One region of the Pseudomonas sp. CCI3.1 genome, then DNA from elsewhere that is predicted to be linked to it. Evidence: riboswitches for the same ligand, from Rfam matches in the RefSeq annotation. Region 1 holds a riboswitch; the other holds the start of a gene.
What was found. A riboswitch is a leader RNA that binds a small molecule or an ion and turns the genes downstream of it on or off. The one in region 1 is predicted to bind cobalamin.

Region 1 (3,277 bases):
GGACCAGATCGCTGCCGATTTCGTCACGTTCGTTAACTGCTGTCCAGAGTGTGCCGGTTTTGGGTTCCCAGTCCAGGCCGTTGGGGTTGCGCAGGCCAGAAGCGAAAATCCGGTGATTGCCGGTAGCGCGATCAACCTCCCAGATCGCGGCGCGGCCTTCTTCCTTGTCCATGCCGTTCTCGCCCACGTTGCTGTTGGAGCCAACGGTGACATACAGCTTGGTGCCATCAGGGCTGGCGATGACGTTTTTAGTCCAGTGATGGTTCAGCGGGCCGCCTGGCAAATCGAGGACCTTGACCGGCTTCGCCTTGATGCTGTTTTCGCCCGCCTGATAGGGGAAGCGCAGCAGCTTGTCGGCGTCGGCGACATACAGATCGTTGCCTACGAGGGTCATGCCAAAGGGGGAGTTCAGATTGTCGAGAAAAACCGTGCGAGTTTCAGCCACTCCGTCGTGGTCTGCATCGCGCAACAAGGTGATCCTGTTCGCGCTCGGCACACCGGCGCCTGCGCGGCTCATGACTTTGTCCGCGATCCAGCCCTTGATACCCTTGCTGTCATCCGGCTTGGGCGGTGCATTGGTTTCCGCGACCAGCACATCGCCGTTGGGCAATACGTAGAGCCAGCGCGGATGGTCCAGGCCTTCGGCGAAAGCGGCGACCTTCAAACCTTGGGCGGCAATCGGTGTGGAGCCCTCAGCCCAACCGACCGCCGGGGCGATATTGACGGTGGGTATAAGCGTCTTGTTCGGTTCAGGCAGCTTCGGCGACGGGCCGGTGCCATCACTCACTTGCAGGGTCGAAGTCTCGCCGCAGGCAGCCAATCCTGCCGCAAGTACGATGACAATAGCGTGCTGGCGCTTGAGCATGAAGAACTCCATTAAGTTTGGTCTTGTAGGTCATAGAGAAGCGTAGCCCCTCAAAGGTTCAGCCCGCAGCTTTGTATAAACCCTTTTGGTGCCACCTTTAATTGACGCTCCACCCCCAACCCTCTAACCTTCGCGGCTTGTTTCAGGTGCTCGGCAACGTAAGGTTGGCCGAGTGAAACAGGGAAGCCGGTGAGGGCGTGTTTGACCCACACAACCGCCATGATCCCGGCGCTGCCCCCGCAACGGTAAATGAGTCAATGCCACGCTGAGTGCCACTGTGTTTCTTCACGGGAAGGCGCGTGGTCAGGGTGTGTCCCGCAGGGGGCTAAACCGCTTATGAGCCCGGAGACCGGCCTGATCCATCCAGCATCCTCGCGGCGGGCGAGGACGTGCCGATTATTTGACTATCCCCCCGCCTCCCGTTTGCATCATTGAGCCCCAACGGAGAGCTGCCATGAACGAATCCCCCGAACGCGACGAACGTCATCAGGCGCGCATGCTGCGCAAAAAAGCCGTCATGGATGAGCGCATTGCCAGCTCGCCCAATGAGTGCGGGCTACTGCTGGTGTTGACCGGCAATGGTAAAGGCAAAAGCAGTTCCGCTTTTGGCATGCTGGCCCGGGCCATGGGCCACGGCATGCAGTGCGGCGTGGTGCAGTTCATCAAGGGACGCAACAGCACCGGCGAAGAGATCTTCTTTCGCCGCTTCCCCGAGCAGGTGCGCTACCACGTGATGGGCGAAGGCTTTACCTGGGAAACCCAGGATCGCCAACGCGATATCGCCGCTGCCGAAGCCGCGTGGGAAGTGTCCCGAGAAATGCTGCGTGACCCGTCCATCGGGCTGGTGGTACTGGATGAGCTGAACATCGCACTCAAGCATGGCTACCTGGACCTTGAGCAGATCCTCGCCGACCTGCAGGCCCGTCCTTTGATGCAGCATGTACTGGTCACCGGACGTGGCGCCAAACCTGAACTGATAGACCTGGCCGATACCGTGACCGAAATGGGTGTGGTCAAACACGCCTTTCAGGCCGGGATCAAAGCTCAGAAAGGCATCGAATTGTGAGTGTTCCAGCATGAGAGAGTCGCGTCATTGCCCGGCGGTGTTGATCGCCGCGCCGGCTTCCGGTCAGGGCAAGACCACCGTAACCGCTGCCTTGGCCCGATTGCATCGCAATCAGGGGCGCAAAGTGCGGGTGTTTAAATGTGGCCCGGATTTTCTCGACCCGATGATTCTGGAGCGTGCCAGCGGTGCGCCGGTGTATCAGGTGGATTTGTGGATGGTGGGTGCGGATGAAAGTCGCCGCCTGCTGTGGGAGGCCGCCGGTGAAGCAGACCTGATCCTGATCGAAGGCGTCATGGGGTTGTTCGACGGTACGCCGTCCAGCGCCGATCTGGCGCGGCATTTTGGCGTCCCGGTATTGGGTGTGATTGATGGCACTGCAATGGCCCAGACGTTCGGTGCCCTGGCCTTGGGACTGGCGCGCTACCAGCCGGATCTGCCGTTCGCCGGGGTGCTGGCCAACCGGGTCGGCACGGTGCGTCATGCCCAGTTGCTCGAAGGCAGCCTGACCGAAGGCTTGCGCTGGTACGGGGCGTTGTCCCGTGAGACCGGTATCGAGTTGCCGAGTCGGCATTTGGGGCTGGTGCAGGCCAGTGAGCTCAACGACCTGGATGCGCGTCTCGACGCGGCAGCCAATGCTTTGGCCAGTACCTGTGAGGTAGCGCTGCCACCCGCCGTTGAATTTGCCGCGCCTGAGCCCGTGACGGTCGAGCCATTGTTGGCTGGGGTTCGAATTGCTGTAGCCCGGGATGAAGCCTTTGCCTTCACCTATGGAGCGAGTCTGGACCTGTTGCGGACGATGGGAGCCGAGCTGGTGTTTTTTTCGCCGATTCGCGATGTCCGCCTGCCAGAAGCTGACAGCCTTTATTTGCCGGGCGGTTATCCCGAGTTGCATCACCTTGAGCTGTCGCGCAATGCACCGATGCTTGAGGCGATCCGCACCCATCACGCCGCCGGTAAACCGCTGCTGGCCGAATGTGGTGGCATGCTTTATCTGCTCGATGCCTTGACCGATGTTGACGGTCAGCGAGCCGAGCTGGTGGGTTTGCTGACGGGGGAGGCGACGATGCAAAAGCGTCTGGCGGCGTTGGCATTGCAATCGGTGGACATGCCCGAAGGGCTGCTGCGTGGTCACACTTACCATCACTCGCTGACCAGCACTGAGCTTGAACCTGTTGCCCGTGGCCTGAGCCCCAATGGCGGGCGCGGTGCCGAAGCGGTGTATCGCGAAGGGCGGATGACCGCCTCTTACGTGCACTTCTACTTTCCGTCCAATCCTCAAGCCATTGCTGCGCTGTTTGCGCCGTGTACTGTGAAGGCGTCATGACCGACAACGCCTTTAGCCCTGA
Region 2 (3,277 bases), 4.2 Mb from region 1:
AAGCCATAACTGGCTACACGCTTGAGGTCACCGTGATCTTCACGCACATACACGGCAGCCACTACAGACCCCAGGTACTGGGCACAAAACTGCAGGATATTGTGACCCAGCATATTGAGGGTCAGACGCCCCAACACCTGTTCAGCCAGTTCAGTCTGACCGTTGCGCAACCATGCCTGTTGTTCCAGGCGCTGCGCGGTCTTGATTTGTGACTCGAAGGCATTGTTGTAACTCTTTGAAAGTTCAAGCAAATCGCGACGACCGATATAGGCTAAAAAGCCCCCCAGACCCAGTACAAAAATCAGATACAGGCCAATACTGATGATCGTGGTGCGACTGACCTCCTCACTGCGGGCCACTCGCAATTGCTGCTCCATCTGGATGAAGTCGTCATACTCCTTGCGAATTTCATCACTCAGGCGCTTGCCACGGCCAGCTTGTATCGCGGACCGGTAATCACCGTCCTGGCGGCGGATATCGACCATCGATTGCGCGTAGGTGTTCCACTCGTTTTGCAGTGCCTCAAGGCGTTTCAGGCGGTCGATCTGCTGCGGGTTGTCACTGACCAGTTCCTGCAACCCCTGCAACTGGACCCCGATTTGCGGCTTGGCCACGGCGTAGGGGTCCAGAAAATGCTCATCACCGGTAATCAGGAACCCGCGCATGCCGGTTTCAAGATCGACTGTCAGCCGAACGGCTTCGTTGGCATTGCTGATAACCCGGTCGCTATGCTCAACCCACCTGATGACTGACAGCAAATAGCTGACCATGATCACGAATAACGCGGCACTGAGCACACCAACCGCCAGGGGCAAGCCAACGTTGCGACTCAGGAGCTTGCGAAAGCTTCGCTCATCAATTGATGCAGGTGAGTTCATTTTCAGGCCTGTGAGCAGTCTTAAAAAACTGGAGTTTGCCGGATTACCGAGCAATAGTTCTATTTTCTTACCCTCATAAAGCACTTTTTCGTACAAACAGACACACTCAAACGCAGGTCAAGGCTATCCTTGCTGCTTGCCAGACCCACGCTTAAATTTTTATCGAGATCATGATTATGTCCGCCACACCCTCCACCATCCTTGTGGTTGAAGACGACGCCATTGTTCGGATGCTGATCGTTGACGTGCTGCAAGAACTGGAGTTCAGCGTGCTTGAGGCCGATGGCAGCGAGCAGGCCATGGAAATGCTAGAGGATGCGGCCCAGCACATTGACCTGTTAATGACCGACGTCGGATTACCGGGCATGGACGGCCGGGAGCTGGCAAGCAAGGCCCGCCAATTGCGCCAAAAACTGCCCATCCTGTTCGCCAGCGGCTATGCCGAAACCCTTGAGGTTGCAGAGGGCATGGCGGTGATTGGCAAACCTTTTTCCATTGACCAACTGCGTGACAAAGTCAAAAGCATGCTGACCGCCTGACGTGTAGCTGTTCTCTTATTGGACAAGGCCCTGTGGGAGCGAGCCTGCTAGCGAATGATTTTCGCGAGCAGGCTCGCTCCCACAGTAGAGGTGTATCTATCGCCCTTGAATTGACGCTTCCAACGGGCTGTGGTTTCCTACACATCTTGTATCAGGTGCCCTTCACAGGGTGAAACGGGAAACCGGTGCGTCAGGCGTTCAGTCCTGACAAGTCCGGCGCTGCCCCCGCAACGGTAAGCGAGAGAAACATCAGATCCACTGTGCCGTGTGCATGGGAAGGAGATGTTTGCAGGCTCAACCCTTGAGCCCCTCGCAAGCCCGGAGACCGGCCTGGTTATTTGAATGACAAACCCGCGGTGGGCGGGCGCTGTTTAACCCTGCGGGCTTCGTTCGTGGGGTTTTCTTGCGCTTTGCTGCCCGTCGTCTGACCAGAGGCAAGCGCCATGTCCATTAGCACCAGCCGTACCCATTCCGCTGCTACCACTGCCACTCAAAGCCAACGCATTGTGGCTGCTGTCGGCGCTGCGGTGCTGGGAGCCTTTCTTGTCTACTTCGCCGGGTTCTCGCATATCGATGCGGTCCACAATGCGGCCCATGACACCCGTCACAGCTCCGCCTTCCCGTGCCATTGAGACTGCCTGCCATGATTAAGCGTATCGCTCAAACCGCAGGCTTCACCGGCTTGCTGGCCGCCCTGCTGCTGACCTTGATGCAAAGCCTGTGGGTTTCCCCGCTGATTTTGCAGGCCGAAACCTATGAAAAACCTGCCGCCACAGAAGTGCACGAGCATGCCGACATGGCCATGCCTGCCCATGAACACGACGCCGAGGCCTGGGAGCCGGAAGATGGCTGGCAGCGCGTGCTGTCCACCACTGGCGGCAATCTGGTGGTGGCTGTCGGTTTTGCCTTGATGCTGGCGGGTCTTTACACCTTGCGTGCCCCGACCCGCACGTCCCAGGGTCTGCTCTGGGGGCTTGCCGGTTATGCGGTGTTCTGCCTGGCCCCAACCCTGGGCCTGCCGCCCGAGCTGCCGGGCACTGCAGCGGCCGACTTGCTGCAACGCCAACTCTGGTGGGTCAGCACCGCAGCCTCGACCGCAGTGGCAATCGCATTGCTGGTCTTTGGCAAGCATTGGGCGCTGAAAGTGCTGGGCGTGGCGATTCTGGTGGTACCGCATATTTTTGGGGCGCCGCAGCCACTGGTGCACTCAAGCCTGGCTCCTGAAGCACTGGAATCTCAGTTCAAGATTGCCTCGCAGCTGACCAACTTCGCTTTTTGGCTGGCACTGGGCGTGATTAGCGCCTGGCTGTTTCGCCGCAAGTCTGAAGGCCAGTACTCGGCATGACGGCAACGGGCACAGTGCCAATCCTGGTGATGGGTCTGGGCTGCCGCCAGGGATGCAGCGTTGCGCAGCTTTTGAGTTTGATCGAAAGCTCCCTGGCTCAGGCCGGGATCGCACTGAGCGCGGTCAGTGGCTTGGCCAGTATCGATCTCAAGCGCCAGGAACCCTCGCTGCTGCAACTGGCAGCCCAACTGAACCTGGGGTTTGAGGTCTTCAATGCTGAACAGCTTGCCCCGTACGCGTCACAGCTGAGTCATCGCTCCAACATTGCGTTTGAGCACACCGGTTGTTTCGGCGTTGCCGAAAGTGCCGCACTGGCCCTGGCCGAGCAGCTCGCAGGCGCACCCGCGACCCTGCGGATTACGCGACAAAAATCACCCGGGGCGACCTTTGCGTTGGCCTCTTTTGAGCAAAACCCGCGATAATCACCCGCCTCACTATGAGCGTTGTTCAAGAACAGCTCTATCTCGACCCTTTCAAGAGACTGCCATGACTGTTTATTTCATCGGCGCCGGACC

Region 2: it holds a riboswitch for cobalamin, as region 1 does, so the genes downstream of both, RGV06_RS00890 (CbtB domain-containing protein) here and cobO (cob(I)yrinic acid a,c-diamide adenosyltransferase) in region 1, are expected to answer to the same signal.

The regions. Positions count from the first base shown of each region.
Region 1 is NZ_JAVIWO010000001.1:4,419,876-4,423,152, forward strand. It holds gene RGV06_RS20260 (PQQ-dependent sugar dehydrogenase) at 1-865, opposite strand, end outside; cobalamin riboswitch at 993-1,238, shown strand; gene cobO (cob(I)yrinic acid a,c-diamide adenosyltransferase) at 1,320-1,931, shown strand; gene RGV06_RS20270 (cobyrinate a,c-diamide synthase) at 1,942-3,255, shown strand; gene bluB (5,6-dimethylbenzimidazole synthase) at 3,252-3,277, shown strand, end outside.
Region 2 is NZ_JAVIWO010000001.1:219,284-222,560, reverse strand. It holds gene RGV06_RS00900 (response regulator) at 1-878, opposite strand, end outside; gene RGV06_RS00895 (response regulator) at 1,055-1,417, shown strand; cobalamin riboswitch at 1,554-1,766, shown strand; gene RGV06_RS00890 (CbtB domain-containing protein) at 1,861-2,049, shown strand; gene RGV06_RS00885 (CbtA family protein) at 2,061-2,762, shown strand; gene RGV06_RS00880 (cobalamin biosynthesis protein) at 2,759-3,184, shown strand; gene cobM (precorrin-4 C(11)-methyltransferase) at 3,249-3,277, shown strand, end outside.